DNA from 4 places in the Pseudomonas sp. URMO17WK12:I7 genome. Region 4 is predicted to be linked to each of the others. Evidence: riboswitches for the same ligand, from Rfam matches in the RefSeq annotation. Region 4 holds a riboswitch; each other region holds the start of a gene.
What was found. Region 4 has a riboswitch for cobalamin ahead of cobW (cobalamin biosynthesis protein CobW). Riboswitches for the same ligand answer to the same signal wherever they lie in the genome.

Region 1: linked by a shared signal. The riboswitch ahead of H040_RS24355 (CbtB domain-containing protein) and the one ahead of cobW (cobalamin biosynthesis protein CobW) in region 4 are both predicted to bind cobalamin.
Region 2: linked by a shared signal. The riboswitch ahead of H040_RS00170 (TonB-dependent receptor) and the one ahead of cobW (cobalamin biosynthesis protein CobW) in region 4 are both predicted to bind cobalamin.
Region 3: linked by a shared signal. The riboswitch ahead of H040_RS00180 (ABC transporter substrate-binding protein) and the one ahead of cobW (cobalamin biosynthesis protein CobW) in region 4 are both predicted to bind cobalamin.

Annotation. Positions count from the first base shown of each region.
Region 1 covers NZ_QLTL01000022.1:24,895-29,232, forward strand. Annotated here, with positions in the region: gene H040_RS24345 (aspartate aminotransferase family protein) at 49-1,443, opposite strand; gene H040_RS24350 (helix-turn-helix transcriptional regulator) at 1,529-2,377, opposite strand; cobalamin riboswitch at 2,866-3,089, shown strand; gene H040_RS24355 (CbtB domain-containing protein) at 3,191-3,376, shown strand; gene H040_RS24360 (CbtA family protein) at 3,384-4,076, shown strand; gene H040_RS24365 (cobalamin biosynthesis protein) at 4,094-4,338, shown strand, end outside.
Region 2 covers NZ_QLTL01000001.1:30,880-35,217, reverse strand. Annotated here, with positions in the region: gene H040_RS00170 (TonB-dependent receptor) at 1-1,587, opposite strand, end outside; cobalamin riboswitch at 1,698-1,902, opposite strand; gene H040_RS00165 (GNAT family N-acetyltransferase) at 1,937-2,506, opposite strand; gene H040_RS00160 (carboxymuconolactone decarboxylase family protein) at 2,585-2,929, opposite strand; gene lpxO (lipid A hydroxylase LpxO) at 3,023-3,922, opposite strand; gene thpR (RNA 2',3'-cyclic phosphodiesterase) at 4,080-4,338, shown strand, end outside.
Region 3 covers NZ_QLTL01000001.1:35,541-39,878, forward strand. Annotated here, with positions in the region: gene H040_RS00170 (TonB-dependent receptor) at 1-208, shown strand, start outside; gene H040_RS00175 (DUF1624 domain-containing protein) at 400-1,566, shown strand; cobalamin riboswitch at 1,595-1,794, shown strand; gene H040_RS00180 (ABC transporter substrate-binding protein) at 1,904-2,914, shown strand; gene H040_RS00185 (FecCD family ABC transporter permease) at 2,911-3,927, shown strand; gene H040_RS00190 (ABC transporter ATP-binding protein) at 3,924-4,338, shown strand, end outside.
Region 4 covers NZ_QLTL01000017.1:31,451-35,788, reverse strand. Annotated here, with positions in the region: gene cobN (cobaltochelatase subunit CobN) at 1-1,897, opposite strand, end outside; gene cobW (cobalamin biosynthesis protein CobW) at 1,901-2,968, opposite strand; cobalamin riboswitch at 3,069-3,279, opposite strand; gene fni (type 2 isopentenyl-diphosphate Delta-isomerase) at 3,783-4,338, shown strand, end outside.

The DNA of each region.
Region 1 (4,338 bases), on a different contig from region 4:
GAGCGGCTTCAGCCGCGAAAGGGCCGCTCAGCGGCCCCGTTTTTTGTCTCAGAGAATCCCCAACCCGCGCGCGGTACGGTCCACCGCAATGCGGGTTTTCTCCACCAGCTCATCCAATTCGCTGTGGTTGGCCACCAAGGCCGGCGCCATGATCATCCGCCCCAGGGTCGAACGAATGATCACCCCTTCCTCGAAGCCATAAGTGCGGCACTGCCAGGCCAGGTCGTTTTCATTTGCATAGCGTTTGCGGCTGCCCTTGTCTTCGGCAAACTGCAGTGCCGCCACCAGGCCGGCGCCTTGCACCTGGCCAATCAGTGGGTGGTTGGCGAACACTTCGCGCAGGATGCGCTGCAAGTACGGGCCGGTGTCTTCCTTGACCTGGCGCACGATGCCTTCATCGCGCAGCGCCTTGAGGTTGGCGATGGCCACCGCTGCCGCTACCGGGTGCCCGGAATAGGTCAGGCCGTGGGCAAACACCCCGCCCCGCTCGACCAGTGCCTCGGCGATGCGCTTGCTCAGCACCAGGCCGCCCATCGGCACGTAACCTGAGGTCAGGCCCTTGGCGATCGACAGGGTGTCCGGCTCGAAGCCGAAGTATTCATGGGCGAACCACTCGCCAGTGCGGCCAAAACCACCGATCACTTCGTCGGCACACAGCAGCACGTCGTACTGGCGGCAGATGCGCTGGATTTCCGGCCAGTAGCTTTCTGGCGGGAAAATCATGCCACCCGCGCCCTGGAACGGCTCGGCGATAAAGCCGGCGACGTTCTCGGCACCCAGTTCAAGGATCTTCTCTTCCAGCTGCAGGGCGCAACGGCGACCGAACTCGGCCGGGGTCAGGTCACCGCCTGCGGCGTACCAGTAGGGTTCGTCGATGTGCGCCACATCCGGGATCATGCCGCCCATCTCATGCATGAATTTCATGCCGCCCAGCGCAGTGGCTGCGAGGGTCGAGCCGTGGTAGCCGTTCCAGCGGCCGATCATGATCTTCTTGCTCGGCTGGCCAACCACCTGCCAATAGCGGCGCACGGTGCGGATCAGCACCTCGTTGGCCTCGGAGCCGGAGTTGGTGTAGATGGCATGGCTGTAGTGGCCTGGCAGCAGGCTGAACAACAGCTCGGACAGTTCGATCACCGCCGGGTGGGTGGTGTGGAAGAACATGTTGTAGTAGGCCAGCTGGTCCATCTGCGTGGCGGCGGCGGCAGTCAGGTCCTTGCGGCCGTAGCCGAGCTGGGTGCACCACAGGCCCGACATGCCGTCGAGGTAGCGCTTGCCGTCGCTGTCCCACAGGTGCAGGCGCTCGCCACCGACGATCACGCGCGGGCCTTCGGCGTTCAGCGCCTTCTGGTCGAGGAAGGCGTGGATGTGGTGGGCGGCGTCGCCGGCCTGGTAGTCACGGGTATCGCGCTGGGCTTGCAGCTTGGCTTGGAACGGTGCGTTCATTGTTGTTCTCCAGGGTAAAACGCGGCGTGCAGTTGTCCCTGCCAGACCGCTGACAGTAAAAATCGGGTGGGGTGAAGCGGCGCGTTCAGCGCCTTCGCAGGTAGCTTTCCAGCGGGTCTTTGCTCAGGCCTTCCTGAGCCTGGGCGAGCGAGTCGATGAACAGCGAAAACAATTCGGACTGCTTGGCGATATCGAGCTTGGTGTACAGATTCTTGCGGTGGGTCTTGACCGTGTCTTCGCTGATGCCCAGGCGCTCGGCCAGGGAACGGGTCGAGTGGCCGCGCAGCAGGTACTGGGCGATGCGGCACTCGCGCTCGGTGAGCAAAGAGGAGCCGAAGTTGTTCAGTGCGGCGTTGATCTGCCGGCCCAGGGCGCTCTCGAAACGCCCGCCGATGGCGTCGACGTCGAGGTGGCTCCACTGCCGCCGTACGGTGGCCACGACCCACGGGGCCACGCACTTGAGGTCGTTGACCTGCTGACGGTCCAGGCGGCGGGTGCTGGCCAGGGCCACGGCGATGGTCAGGTGTTCGTCGAGCGGCACGATGAAGTTGAGCTCGTCTTCCAGGTGGGCGTGCTGGTAGAACGCCAGGTAGTACTCGCTGCGCTTGAAGTGGTCGGGGGCGACGTCGCTGAGGCGGTAGCAACCGGGGGCGATGCCGTCCATGCAGGCGCGGTAGAACGGGCACAGCAGGTAGTAGCCTTCAAGGTACTTGTGGATGTTGCCTTCTGGCAGCCAGGGGCCTTCCTCGTCCTTTTCGAACAACGCCGAGGGCAACCCTTTGCGTGGGTAGAGGAACACGGTGATGGCCTGGCATGGCGCAATCAGCTTGAGTGCGGCGAACAGCGCCTCGACAAAGCCGGGCGAGCCCTGAGCATCGACGACACGGGCCATCTGCGCATACCAGTCGGGCGATTTCAGCCGGTCTTTGCTCATTGTCGTGATCCCATGCCGGGGTTGTTGTGGTTGGAATTCTTGCATGGGGCAGTGGTACAGGCCATCACCCTTCGGGGTGAGGGGGGGGAAATTGGCTTGGAGCGGGTAGGTTTTCAACGACGGTCTTGCAGCGCCTATCCGATCGAGCGCCGCCCGCGCGGCGCATCGCGGATGAATCCGCTCCTACATCTATTCCGGGCCAATCAGTCCTGGGGATACACCGGTGTCCAGCTTGTTTGTTCCCTGCAATATCCAAGGTGACGCTGTTGCCGTACCCCTTTCTCCAGCCATGCGCCAAGGGTACGCGCGCCAAGGGCGCAGGAATAACTGGCCCGAAACAGATGTAGGAGCGTATTCATCCGCGATGCGCCGCGCGGGCGGCGCTCGTTCTCACAGACACTGCAATTCCATCGGCAAGCACCTATCAGCCCCTACGCATCCTCCCCTGCTGGATGCATAGCATTTGACGCCACTCGCGCCGCATGCTCTCCTTACGCCTTGCGTCAGGTGCCCCCCTTGGGGGTGAAACGGGAAATCGGTGCGTCACAGGCCCTCGCCAGGGCCGGGCAAATCCGGTGCTGCCCCCGCAACGGTAAGCGAGCGAAGCATCCAGACCACTGTGCCACGCAGTTCGGCATGGGAAGGTGATGCTTTTCAAGGAGCCCTGCTCCTCCTCGCAAGCCCGGAGACCGGCCTGGCGTTCATGAACACCCCGCGGTGGGCGGGCGCTGTCGCATTCCCTCGGGTGCCTCGCCCCCGGGGCTGCCGCGCCTGTCCCATGCCCTTACAAAAAGCAAAGCAGAGGATCGCGTCATGCCCATCACCAGCGCCAAACACAGCATCGCCACCCCCGTATCCCTCAGCCAGCGCATGGTCATCGCCGTCGGCGCCAGCCTGCTCGGCCTGTGCCTGGTCTACTTTGCCGGCTTCTCGCATATCGAAGCCGTGCACAACGCCGCGCACGACACCCGCCACAGCGCCGCCTTCCCTTGCCACTGAGGCTGCCATGATCAAGCGTATCGCCCGCACTGCCGGGTTCAGCGGCCTGCTCGCCGCCCTGTTGCTGACCCTGCTGCAAAGCTTCTGGGTCGCACCGCTGATCCTCCAGGCGGAAACCTACGAATCGGCCGCCCCCGCAGCCGAGCACCACAGCCACGGCGAAGAAGCCAGCGCCGGCCACAGCCACAGCGAAGAAGCCTGGTCGCCAGAGGATGGCTGGCAGCGCATCCTGTCGACCACCGGCGGCAATCTGGTGGTTGCCGTCGGCTTCGCCTTGATCCTCACCGCCCTCTACAGCCTGCGTGAACCGAGCCGCACCAGCACTGGCGCACTGTGGGGAATGGCCGGCTTTGCCGTGTTCTGCCTGGCACCGACCCTGGGCTTGCCACCAGAACTGCCAGGCACTGCCGCCGCCGACCTCGGTCAGCGCCAGAGCTGGTGGATCGGCACCGCAGCCGCCACCGCACTGGGCCTGGCATTGCTGGTGTTCGCCCGCCATGGGTTGCTCAAGGCACTGGGCGCGGTACTACTGGTAGTGCCCCACGTGGTCGGCGCGCCACAGCCGGAGGTCCACGAAAGCCTGGCCCCGCAAGCGCTGGAAAATCAGTTCAAGATCGCTTCCTGGCTGACCAACGCGGCGTTCTGGGTGGCCCTGGGCCTGCTCAGCGCCTGGCTGTATCGCCGCTCCAGCCACGCCTGATGGCTATCGACCCAACCCTGCCGGCGTTGTACGCCGGCTTCGGTTGCCGCCGGGGCTGCCCGGTGGAGGTTCTCGATACCTTGTTGCAGGAAGTGCTGCAGCGTCATGGCCTGAGCACCTCAGCGCTTCACGGCATTGCCAGCATCGCCGGCAAAGCCGATGAGCCAGGCCTGCAACAACTCGCCGCACGTCACGCCCTGCCGTTGCTGGTTTTCGATGCCGGGCAACTGCAGGCGTTCGAGCCACAACTCAGTCACCGCTC
Region 2 (4,338 bases), on a different contig from region 4:
CGTCCACTCGCCACGGCTCTCCCAGAAGCGCTGCTTGAGGCCCAGCTCGGTCTGCTTGGCCTCGGTCAGGTCGTAGTGCATCTGCGTCGGGCTGAGGCTGACCAGGTTGTCCACGCCGTCCTCGCTGGTGGAGTACTGGCCATACAGCGACAGGTTGTCGGTGACCGCAAACACCAGCCCTGCGCGCCAGTTGCCGCCCTGCAGGCTGCGGTCGCCGCGGCTGCCGTCGATGAGGTTGTCGCGGTCGATATAGTTCTGGTCACGCCGCACGCCGGTCACCAGCGACAGGCGCTCGCTGAGCTGCAGGCGGTTCTCGGCGAACAGGGCGAAGGTGTGGGTGGTGGACAGCGTCTGCGGGCGGGTTGGCGAGTCGCTGTGGAACCAGCCCGGGGTTGGCTGCCACGGGTCGATGTAGTCGCCACCCACATCGTTGTAAGGGCGGTTGCTGTCGACGTTGAAGCGCACCTTGTTGTACTCGACACCGACCAGCGTCTTGCTGGCCAGCCCGAACAGGCGGTGGTCGAAGGTGAAGGCCTGGCGGTCGCCGAGCTGCTCCTGGTTGTGCTTGATCTCCAGGTAGCTCTGGCGCTCCAGCTGCTGGCGATCGGCATCCCAGCTGTAGTTTTCGGCGTTGCGCCAGTGGCGGCGGCTCTTGATGTAGTAGAGCTGGTTGCTGGCGCTGATGTGGTCGTTGAGCGTCCAGTCGGTGGTGAAGCGGGTCCACTCGTCGTGGTAGCGCTGCACGTCGTTGTGGATGTTGTAGTTCTTCTTGCGCAGGCTGCTGCGGTACTGGCCGTCGATCAGCGGCGTGCCGTAGTAGTTGGCCGGCTGGTCGTCACCGCGTTCGTGAGCCAGGGTGAAACTGAGGTCGTCACTGGCATCGAAGCGCAGTGCGGCACTGAGCGCCAGGCTGCGTGAGTCGGTGCGGTCAACCCAGCCGTTGCCGGCCTGCTGGTTCAGGGTCAGGCGGTAGCTCAGGCGCTCGCTGAGGCTGCCGCCGCTGTCCAGCCCCAACTGCTGGCGGTCCCAGGAACCGTAGCCCAGGCGCAGGCGGTTGTGGATGTCGCCAACGAACGGTTTCTTCGGGATCACGTTGATCACTGCGCCTGTGGCGCCTTCGCCATACAGAACCGAAGCAGGGCCGCGGATTACGTCGATCTGTTCCACCATCCACGGGTCGACCGGGAACGTCTGGGTGCCGGCCCCGGTGTACAGGCGCGCGCCGTCGAACAGGGTCATCACCGAACCGTGGCCAGTGAAGCCGCGTGCCGACAGGCCAGTGCCGCCATCACCCGGGTTGCCGATGAAGCTGATGCCGGGTGAGCGAGTCACGGCGTCCTGCACGGTGAGGTTATTGCGTTGCTCGATCTGTTCGGCAGTGATGCTGCTGGTGCTGGCCGGGGTTTCCAAGGCGCTGAGATGCAGCCGTGAACCGGCCTCGGTCGGCGTGGCCAGGTCGACATGCTGTGGGTCACGGGTATCGGTGATGGCCGTGGAGGGGAGGTTCAGTACAGGTTCGTCGGCCAGGGCTGGCAGGGTAACGGCCAGGCAGGCCGCCAGAGGGTGAAGCTTGATGAATCGGGACATGTCGTTCCACTGCTGCAGGAATGAACGGATCCCGGTGGAAAACACGCAAAGGCACACCACGCATGCAGGCGCACACGCGGATACCGGCCTGCGCCCGCCCACCGCGGGTTGCCAAGTGACGCTTCAGGCCGGTCTCCGGGCTTGCGAGGGTCGTGAGGCCTTCACCTTCCCATGCTGGCGCACAGTGGTGTGTCGAAGGCATCGCTCGCTTACCGTTGCGGGGGCAGCGCCGGACTTGTCGTGGACCACGACGCACCGGCTTCCCGTTTCACCCTGCGCTCGGCGGCGCAGGACACCTGAAACTGGCGCGCATCTGACCATCGAATGGCCAGCACGTCAAATGCGCGTGCTAGCGCCCGCGGCGGCGCGACACCCGTGCCTCGATGTTCTTGCGCCCGATCAGCAGTGCTGGCTTTTCCACCACCGGCTCATCGGCCAGCCACTTGTACATCACCAGGCAGTCGACCAGCCCCAGGCGGGCATGGCGATAGGCTTTGGGCAGGCGGCCAACGGTCTCGAAGCCCAGCTTGGTCCACAGCGCCACAGCCACTTCGTTGCTCGCCACCACCGAATTGAACTGCAACGCCAGGAAGCCCTCCTGGCGCGCCAGCTTCTGCGAGTGCTCGCACATCAGTCGGGCCACGCCACGGCCGCGGGCGCCCTCGCAGACCATGTAGCCGCAGTTGCCGACATGCGCGCCAGGCCCTGCGGCATTGGCCTTGAGGTAGTAGGAGCCGAGCAGTTCGCCATCCTCTTCGGCCACCCGTGTGCGCAGCGGCAGTTGCAGCCACAGCTGGCGTGCCTGCTCGATGGTCAGCGTGGGGTCGAAGGCGTAGGTCTCGCGGGCCTGGACGATGGCCTGGAAAGTCGGCCAGAAACGCTCGAAGTCGTCGGGCGTCATGGGGCGGATGTGGATCATGGCGGTTCCTGCAATGGCTAGGCCGCCAAGTCTGGGTGGCGCGGCGCCGTCGCGCAAGGGCGGCGACGCCGGTTGGCTTCAGCCGTTGGCCTTGCCCACTGCGTCCATGGCGCGCGCCGAGTAGACCAGCGCGGCCCCGGCATTCATCGCCACGGCCACACCCAGGGCCTCGGCGATTTCCTCGCGGGTGGCGCCGTGCTTGACGGCTTGTTGCGAGTGCACGGCGATGCAGCCGTCGCAACGGGTTGTGACGGCCACGGCCAGGGAGATCAGTTCGCGGGTCTTGGCGTCCAGGTGGTTGGTCTTGGCACCTGCACCGCTGGCGGTCATGTAGCCGGCGACGGTGTCGGGGGACAACTGCTTGAGATCGCCGATGCCGGCCATCAACTGCTTACGGTAGGCGTCCCAGTCCATCATGCTCATCGTCTTCACCTTGGCAAGGTTGCGGGAGGAGCTTTCAGGCTAGTCGAATTTGCGCCTGTCGCCGGTTGCCGGCGACAGGTTGCGCGAAGGGCATCAGATGTAGACGAACACCAGTACCAAGGCGGCGACCACCAGCCACTTTTCCAGGTAGTAGCGCATGCGGTTACGCTTCTTCAGCGCCTTGCCACGCTCGCGGATCTTGTAGATGCGGGTGAACAGGCGGTTGATGCCGCCGGTCTTGTCGCCCGCGTCGTTGGGCGCTGCGGCGGCTGCCATGACGTTGCGGCTGAACCAGCGGTTGAACGCGGTGGCCCAGCGGTACTTCAACGGGCGCTCGATATCGCAGAACAGGATGATGCGGTTGTGCTCGGTGGTGTTGGCGGCGTAGTGGATGTAGGTCTCGTCGAAGACCACGCCCTCGCCATCGCGCCAGGAGTACTTCTCGCCGTCCACATCGATGTAGCAACCGTCATCGTTCGGCGTGTCCAGGCCAAGGTGGAAGCGGTACGACCCTGCATACGGGTCACGGTGACGGACCAGCTTGGCCCCCGGTGGCAGGGTGGCGAACATCGCCGCCTTGACCGTGCCGATGCCTTGCAGCAGCTCGGTGGTGCGCGGGCACAGGGTCATCGCCGACGGGTGGCTTTCGCCGTACCACTTCAGGTAGAAGCGCTTCCAGCCGGTCTTGAAGAACGAATTGAAACCGACGTCGTCATAATTATCGGACTTCTTGATCTCACCCACGTGCAGCAGCTGCTGGGCTTCGGCACGGATCTCCTGCCAGTTGTCCTTGAGCGGCTGCAGCTCGGGGAAGGCTTCCACCGGCAGGTAAGGCTTGGCCGGGTGCTTGGAGAACAGGTACAGGAAGCTGTTGACCGGGGCCAGGAAGCTGGAGTGGTCGCCCAGCTGACGGGTCAGCTTGTGGCGCACCCGACCGCGCAGGTGAACATAGGCGATCGAGAGGACGAAGATCAGTACGAGTGCAATTTTCATGGACGGTTACTTGTCGAAAAATGGCCATGCGCCATGGCATAAGCTCGCCAGCATAAACAATCATGGGGGCAGTTTGTACTTATTGTTACGTTGATGCGGGTCGACATTGGTGTAAGGCGCGTGAGTGTGCGCAAACGTTTCACGTGATGGAGTTCACATGGTTCAGGACATTCGCCCGAGTGGCACCCCCTTCAAAAGGTTGTTCTTCGCCTTGCCTGTCAGCGATGCCCAACGCCGTGGGATAAGCCAGTGGCGACGCGGCCTGGGCCTGCGCAGCGGCAAGCCGGTGCCGAGCGAAAACTTCCACCTGACCTTGCTGTTTCTGGGTGATGTGGATGTGGCCCGGGTGCCTGCAGTGTGCGCGGCCGTGGACAACCTGGCGCGGCCGGGCGCGCCGTTGCGTTTGCTGCTGGATC
Region 3 (4,338 bases), on a different contig from region 4:
TTATGCCGACTCGGCCAATAGCCAGAGTGCGCCGGGGTATACCGTGGTCGATGCGAACATCGGCTGGCAGGTGCTGCCGGATGTGCGCCTGGGGTTGCAGGTGAACAACCTGTTCGACCGGGAGTATGTGGCCTCGGTGTTCAGTGGCGAGCAGTGGGTGATGGGCGCACCGCGGTCGTATTTTGCCACCGTGGATTACACCTTTTAGCTAATGGCCTCTTCGCGGGTAAACCCGCTCCCACAGGTACACCACCATGTCCAAGTGAGTGGTATTGCTGTGGGAGCGGGCTTGCCCGCGAAGAGGCCAGCTCAGGCAACACAAAAACTGCTATCAACCTCACATGAAATAGTTATAAGATAACGTTTCATTTGACATTCATTCCTGCCTGCGACCACCCCATGACCAGTGCCTCAGCCACCCCCACCCTGCTCACCCAGCGCCTGCAGAGCATCGATGCCCTGCGCGGCCTGGTGATCCTGTTCATGCTCCTCGACCACGTGCGGGAAACCTTCTTCCTGCACCGCCAGGTCAGTGACCCGATGGTCATAGATGCCACCGACCCATCGCTGTTCGCCAGCCGTACCCTGGCCCACCTGTGCGCCCCGGTATTCGTCCTGCTCACCGGCCTGTCGGCCTGGCTGTATGGCGAGAAGTATCAAGGCCGCAGCGATGTCTCGGCGTTCCTGTTCAAGCGTGGGCTGTTCCTGGTAGCGCTGGAATTCACCCTGGTCAACTTCGCCTGGACCTTCCAGCTGCCGCCGAGCGTGGTCTACATGCAGGTGATCTGGGCCATCGGCGTGAGCATGATCGCCCTGTCGCTGCTGGTGTGGCTGCCGCGCCCTGCCCTGCTCGCCCTGGGCGCGCTGATCATCGCCGGCCACAACCTGCTCGACGGCCTGCACTTCGGCGTGGAGTCGGCCATGCATGTGCCGTGGGCGATCCTGCATGACCGGGGCTGGCTGGAGGTCTCGGACAACCTGCGCCTGCGCACCTCCTACCCGGTGCTGCCGTGGATCGGCGTGATTGCCTTGGGCTACGGCCTCGGCCCCTGGTTCGCGCGTGGCAGCGAAGCCGGCAAGCGCCAGCACCGGCTGCTGATCGCCGGCGTCATCGCCCTGCTCGGCTTCATGGTGCTGCGCCTCTACAACGGCTACGGCGAGGCGCCATGGCGTGGCTACCCGACCGTCACCCAGACGCTGATGAGCTTCTTCAACATCACCAAATACCCGCCTTCACTGCTTTTCCTGGCCCTGACCCTGGGCTGCGGCCTGCTGTTGCTGCGCGCCTTCGAGCGCGCCGGGCTGGCCCGCTGGGTCAGCGCCCTGGCGGTGTTCGGCGCGGCCCCGATGTTCTTCTACCTGCTGCACCTGTACGTGCTCAAGCTGCTGTACCTGGCCTGCGTGGCACTGTTCGGCCTCAACCACGGCAACTACTTCGGCTTCGACGGCATTGGCGCCGTGTGGCTGGCCGCGCTGCTGCTGGCGGCGGCGCTGTACCTGCCGGTGCGCGGGTTTGCCCGGCTCAAGGCGCGGCGGCGCGACGTCCGCTGGCTGAAGTACTTCTGATTTGACCTTTTGCCCGGCGGCCTGATGGTCTACCATGCGGCCCGCCGGTTTCCACCACGGAATCAATAGGGAATCCCAGGCCCGCCCCAGGCGTGCCAAACGGAACTGCCCCCGCAACTGTAAGTGCCGAGCCTGCTCCATCGATGCCACTGGATCAACCGATCCGGGAAGGCCGGAGCCGGGCGACGACGCACCAGTCAGGAGACCTGCCGGCGAACATTCACCAACCGGCGGGGTGTCCGGGATGGCCATCCGTGTTGCCTCTGCGCCTGCAGGGGCTGGGCGATGCCTGTCCGTGCGTTCCTCACCAGAACTGTCCGACAGGAGATCGCCCAGCATGCTGCCCCGTATCACCGCCTTGCTCGCCGGCCTTTGCCTCACCGGCCTGGCCCAGGCCGCCGCCACCCACTACCCGCTGACCATCGACAACTGCGGTGCGCCACAAACCTTTGACCAGGCGCCCGAGCGGGCGGTCACCATCGGCCAGGCCGGCACCGAAATGCTCTACGCCCTGGGCCTGAGCGACAAGCTGGCCGGCACCTCGCTGTGGTTCAACAACGTGCTGCCCGAATTCAAGGCACTCAACGACAAGGTACCGCGTCTGGCCGACAACGAACCCAGCTTCGAGGCCGTGGTCGGCAAGCGCCCGCAACTGGTGGCGGTGCAGTTCGAGTGGATGGTCGGTGCCCAGGGCGCAGTCGCTACCCGTGAACAGTTCAGCGAGCTGAAGATCCCGACCTACCTGCTGCCCTCGGACTGCGAAGGCAAGGACAACCGGGTCGGTGCCGACGGCACCCGCCTGCAGGCGTTCAAGGTCGAGAGCATCTACAAAAGTGTCAGCCAGCTGGCCGAGATTTTCGACGTACAGGGCCGCGGCGCCGCACTCAATGCCGACCTCAAGGCACGCCTGGACAGCGCGAAACAGCAACTGAGCGGCAAGGACCTGGCCAACACCTCGGCACTGTTCTGGTTCTCCAGCGCCAACCTCGACATCGACCCCTACGTTGCCGGCCGCCAGGGCGTGGCCGACTTCATGTTGCGCACCCTGGGCGTGCGCAACGTGGTCGAATCCACCGAGGAGTGGCCGACCGTAGGCTGGGAAACCCTGGCCAAGGCCAACCCGACCTGGCTGATCATCGCGCGCATGGACCGCCGTCGTTTCCCCGCCGACGACTACCAGAAGAAGCTCGAATTCCTCCATAGCGACCCGGTGACGAAAAACATGGACGCGGTGAAACACAACCGCATCATCATCCTCGACGCCGACGCCATGCAGGCCGGCATTCGCCTGTTCCGTGGCCTGCAGACCCTGTCTGCGGCGTTCGCCAGCGGTCACGCGGCGCAGTGATGAGAGCCCTGCCCTACAGCGCCCTGGCCCTGCTGGCCCTGCTCGCGGCCGTGCTGGCCGGCACCGCCATCGGCGAGACCAACCTGTCGCCGAGCGTGGTCTGCCAGGTGCTGGCCAACCACCTGTGGCAGGCCGGTTACCCGGTCGACCCGATCGATGCCGGCATCGTCTGGAACTACCGCCTGACCCGCTCGCTGGTCGCCGCCGCCTGCGGTGCGGGGCTTGCGACCTGCGGGGTGATCCTTCAGGCGCTGCTGCGCAACCCGCTGGCCGAACCGTACCTGCTGGGCCTGTCCGCAGGCGCCTCGACCGGCGCGGTGCTGGTCGGCCTGCTGGGGCTGGGCAGTTTCGCCCTGAGCATGTCCGGCGGCGCCTTCATGGGTGCCCTGGCAGCGTTCGCCCTGGTGCTGGTGCTGGCCCGCGCCGCCGGGCCAGGCAGCAACAATGCCCAGGTGATCCTCGCCGGTATCGCCGGCTCGCAGCTGTTCAACGCCCTCACCGCCTTCCTCATCACCAAGTCGGCCACCGCCGAGCAGGCGCGGGGCATCCTGTTCTGGCTGCTGGGCAACCTCAGTGGCGTGCGCTGGCCATCGGTGTGGCTGGCCGTGCCAGTGGCCTTGTTCGGGCTGGTGGTGTGCCTGTGGCACCGCCGGGCGCTGGACGCCTTTACCTTCGGCGCCGACTCTGCGGCGTCGCTGGGTATCGCCGTGCGTCGCAGCCAGCTGCTGCTGATCAGTTGCGCGGCGCTGGTGACGGCGGTGATGGTGTCCATCGTCGGCGCCATCGGCTTTGTCGGCCTGGTCATTCCCCATGCCTTGCGCCTGCTGCTCGGCCCGGGCCATAGCCGCTTGCTGCCGGCCAGCGCCCTTGGCGGGGCATTGTTCCTGATTGCCGCCGATATCCTCTCGCGCACGTTGATCCCCGGCCAGGTGATCCCGGTGGGCGTGGTCACCGCGCTGCTCGGCGCGCCCGTATTTGCCTTGATCCTGGTCAGCCGACGGGGGCGCCCATGACGGTCATGAACAGCGCGCAACTGGCGCCACTCGCGTGCAGCGGCCTGGGCTTGCACCTGTCGGGCAACACCGTGCTGTGCAACATCGGGCTCAGCGTGGTGGCCGGTGAAACCTTGGCCATCGTCGGCCCCAACGGCTCAGGCAAGTCGTCCCTGCTCAAGTTGCTGGCCGGCCTGCGCACACCGGGTACTGGCAGCGTTCAGCTGCTTGGCGAGCCGCTGGCAGACCTGCCGCGCCGGCGCATCGCCCAGGCCCTGGCGCTGGTCGAGCAACAAGCCGACACCCTCGATGCGATCAGCGTGTTCGATGCCGTTGCCCTTGGCCGTACGCCGTGGCTGTCGGCGCTGGCACCGTTTTCCAGGGAAGACCGCGCCATCGTCGAACAGGCCCTGGCCGACCTTGATGCAGCGC
Region 4 (4,338 bases):
CTTCGTAGAATTCGTCCGCCAGCTGTTCCAGATGACGCAGGGGGCCATAGGTTTCGGCGCGGGTCAGCGGCGGCATCAGGTGATCGATGATCACCGCCTGGGTTCGGCGCTTGGCCTGGGCGCCTTCGCCTGGGTCGTTGACGATGAACGGGTAGATATTCGGCAGCGGGCCGAGCAGCGCGTCAGGCCAGCATTGCGCGGACAGGCCGACGCCCTTGCCAGGCAGCCACTCCAGGTTGCCGTGCTTGCCGACGTGGATGACGGCATCGGCGGCAAAGGCATGGCGCAGCCAGAAGTGAAACGCCAGGTAGCCATGCGGCGGCACCAGGTCGGGGTCGTGGTACACCGCGCTGGGGTCGACCTGATAGCCACGCGCAGGCTGGATGCCGACGAAGGTCAGGCCAAAGCGCAGCCCGGCCACCATCAGGCGGCCTTGGCGGTACATCGGGTCCTGTTCGGGCGGCCCCCAACGCTCCAGCACAGCTTGGCGGTTGGCCTCGGGCAAGCGTTCGAACGCCGCCTGGTAGTCCGCCAGGCTCAGGCTCTGGGCGCAGGGACGCTGGTCGAGGTGCTCAAGATCGTTGGTGACCCCGCCAAGCAACTGATGAATCAATTGCGTGCCGCTAGCAGGCAGCGCGGCCAGCGGATAGCCCTCGGCCTGCAGTGCCTGAAGAATGTTCAGGGCAGCAGCCGGGGTGTCCAGGCCAACGCCGTTGCCAATGCGGCCATCGCGGGTCGGGTAGTTGGCCAGCACCAGGGCTACACGCTTTTGCCCATTGGGCAGGCGCGCCAGTTCGACCCAGCGGCGCGCCAGTTCGGCGACGAAGTCCATGCGTTCGGGGTGAGCGCGGTAACAGACCACGTCGGACTGGCTGCGCTCGCTGCGCCAGGCCATGTCCTTGAAACTCACTGGGCGGGTGATGATGCGCCCGTCCAGTTCCGGCAAGGCGATGTGCATGGCCAGGTCGCGGGCACCGAGGCCCTGCTCGCTGGCTTCCCAACCGGGTTGGTTGTCCTGCGCGCAAATGGCCTGCAACACCGGGATATCTCGACGGAACGGCCGCAGGTTGGGGCGCTCCGGGCTGGACAAGGCAAAACCTGTGGTGTTGATCAACACCTCGGCGCCTACTTCGTCCAGCCAGGCTTCGACCTGCTCCAGGCAGGCACTTTCCTTGAGGCTGGCCACCGCGATGGGCAGTGGGTTAAGGCCGGCCGCCTGCAAGCGCTCGCAGAACACATCGATGAACGCAGTGTTGGCGGCCTGCAGGTGCGAGCGATAAAACAGCAACGGGGCCACCGGGTATTCGGCGTTCCACTGGCTGTACCAGTCTTCAAGCAACGCGCCAGGTTTGCCCGGGTGGTACACCGAAGTCCGCGGCAAAGGCTGCGGTTCGTCCCAACGGTAATCACGCCCCAGCCACTGGTTGGCCAGGCATTTGAACAGGTTCACGGCATTGCTTTTGCCGCCTTGGCGCAGGTAGTGCCAGAGGCGCTCGGCCGGCTCGCCGATGACCGTGCCCAAGCCGGTCAACTCCGGGTCCGGGCGGTCATCGCCGGGCACCAGGATCAGTTGCACGCCCCTTGCCGCCAGTTCGACCAGCTGCTCGACGCCATAGCGCCAGTAGCCGACGCCGCCGTGCAGCGACACCAGGATCACCTTGGCATGGCGCAGTACCTCGTCGACATACAGGTCGACCGAGGCATGGTTCTGCACCTGCATCGGGTTGGCCAGGCGCAGGCTGGGGAAATCGTCCGGCAGTTGCTCGGCGGTTTCGGCGAGCAATGCCAGGTGCGAGTCGCCGCTGCAGAGAATCACCAGCTCGGCGGGTGTCTGGCCGAGGTCGGCAATGCTGTCGTCCGGCACGAAGCCGCCGGGCTGGGTCCGCAGCAGGTGCATGGGTCAGGCGCCCAGGGCCTGGCGCAGGCGCGCTTCCAGTTGCACGGCATCGAGGTCCTGGCCAATCAGCACCAGGCGGGTGATGCGTGGCTCGTCGGCGCGCCAGGCGCGGTCGAAGTGTTTGTCGAAACGGGTGCCCACGCCCTGTACCAACAGGCGCATCGGTTTGCCAGGGATCGCCGCGAAGCCCTTGGCGCGCAGGATGCCGAACTCCACTACCAGCTGGGTCAGGGCATCGAGCAGCAGGCTTTCGTCAGCTTCGGGCAGGTCGATGGAGATCGAGTCGAAGGCGTCGTGGTCATGATCGTCATGATCGTCGCCGTCATGGTGGGAGTCGTGGTGGGTGCGGCGGCCATCAATGTGCACCTCGGACTCTGCGCCCACGCCCAGCAGCACGTCCAGCGGCAGCCGGCCGCTGCTGGCTTCGATCACCTTGACCGCTGGCGGCAACTCCTCAGCCACTTCGGCACGGACCTTGGCCAGGCCTTCGGCGTCGATCAGGTCGGCCTTGTTCAGCACCACCAGGTCGGCGCTGGCCAGCTGATCGGCAAACAGTTCGTGCAGCGGCGATTCGTGGTCCAGGTTGGGGTCGAGCTTGCGTTGCGCGTCGACCTGTTCTGGGTAGGCGGCGAAAGTGCCGGCGGCCACGGCTGGGCTGTCGACCACGGTAATGACCGCGTCAACGGTGCAGGCGTTACGGATTTCCGGCCACTGGAAGGCTTGCACCAGTGGCTTGGGCAGTGCCAGGCCGCTGGTTTCGATAAGGATGTGACCAAGGTCGCCGCGGCGTGCGACCAGTTCGCGCATTACCGGGAAGAATTCTTCCTGCACGGTGCAGCACAGGCAGCCGTTGGCCAGTTCATAGACGCGGCCGCTGGCTTCTTCCTCGGTGCAACCGATGCTGCATTGCTTGAGGATTTCGCCGTCGATGCCAAGCTCGCCGAATTCGTTGACGATGACCGCGATGCGGCGGCCGTGGGCGTTGTCGAGCATGTGGCGCAGCAAGGTGGTCTTGCCCGAGCCGAGGAAGCCGGTAACGATGGTGACGGGGAGCTTGGCCAGTGTTTTCATGTCGCGTTGCCCTTGGCAAGTTGGCGCGGGCACACGGGACGAAAGCCGCGGGCCAGGCCGGCCGGGCTCGTTCGCCACCGGATCACCCCGCCCGGTTGAAAGTCGAAATCGTCTCGAGGCAGGTCTCCTGGCTTGCACCGTTCCAGTTCTTCTCAGGGAAGAAACCAGGGGGATGACGCCTTCCCGCACGTTGGCGCAGTGGCTGTGTCGATCCATTGTCGGTGCTTACAGTTGCGGGGGCAGCCGCGGCTTGTACCGCGTTCCCGTCTTAGCTTCGGCATGGCCGAAGAACCTCGAAGTCGCAAGGCTACGCGGGGGGTGGCGGGTGGTCAACTGTTGGCGGGCAGGTGGTTGCCCAAAGCGTTGCAGCGCCTATGCGATCGAGCGCCGCCCGCGCGGCGCATCGCGGATGAATCCGCTCCTACGTCTGTTTCGGGCCAGACGCTTCTGTGAGGTCACCGCCGTCGGCCTTGTTTGTTTCATTCGATATCGGAGATATCGCTGCCGCCACCCTATTGGTCTCCAGCCATTTGCCAAGAGGGCGCGCACCAATGGTGCAGGAATGACTGGCCCGAAACAGACGTAGGAGCGAATTCATCCGCGATGCGCCGCGCGGGCGGCGCTCGATCGCATAGGCGCTGCAACACGCTCGGCGAACACCTGCCAGCCTCTACGCGTACACCTTTGCGCCCCCACTCCAACCGCCGAATGAACCGCCAGCACCCGCTGCTGCCTGATGTGGTACCGATTTTCAGCTTATCTATACGAGACAACCCACGCTGTACAACTGCTGCCCCCTCGAAACGGAGCCGGCATGAAGAAAAACCCGCTGAGTCAACGCAAGGACGATCATCTGGATATCGTTCTGGCCACCAGCAATAGCGCCCACGGCGTCGACCCAGGCTGGTCGGCACTGCGCTTCGAACACTGCGCGTTACCGGAAATGGCCCTGGACGATATCGACCTGAGCACCGAGCTGTTCGGCCGCGCCCTGCTCGCCCCGCTGCTTATCAGCTCGATGACCGGTGGCGCCGAACGCGCACGCTTCATCAACCAGCATCTCGCTGAAGCTGCCCAGGCACTCGGCATCGCCATGGGTGTGGGTTCGCAACGCGTCAGCCTGCGCAGTGGCCACGACCAAGGCCTGACCAGCGAGCTGCGACGCCTGGCACCGGATGTGCCGCTACTGGCCAATCTCGGTGCCGCCCAGTTGCGAGAGGCAGATGGCCTGGACCTGGCGCGTCGTGCCGTCGACACCCTGCAAGCCAATGCCCTGATCATCCACCTCAACCCACTGCAGGAAGCCGTACAGCCAGAAGGCGACCGTGACTGGCGCGGCGTGCTCAAACGCATCGAAACCCTGACCACCC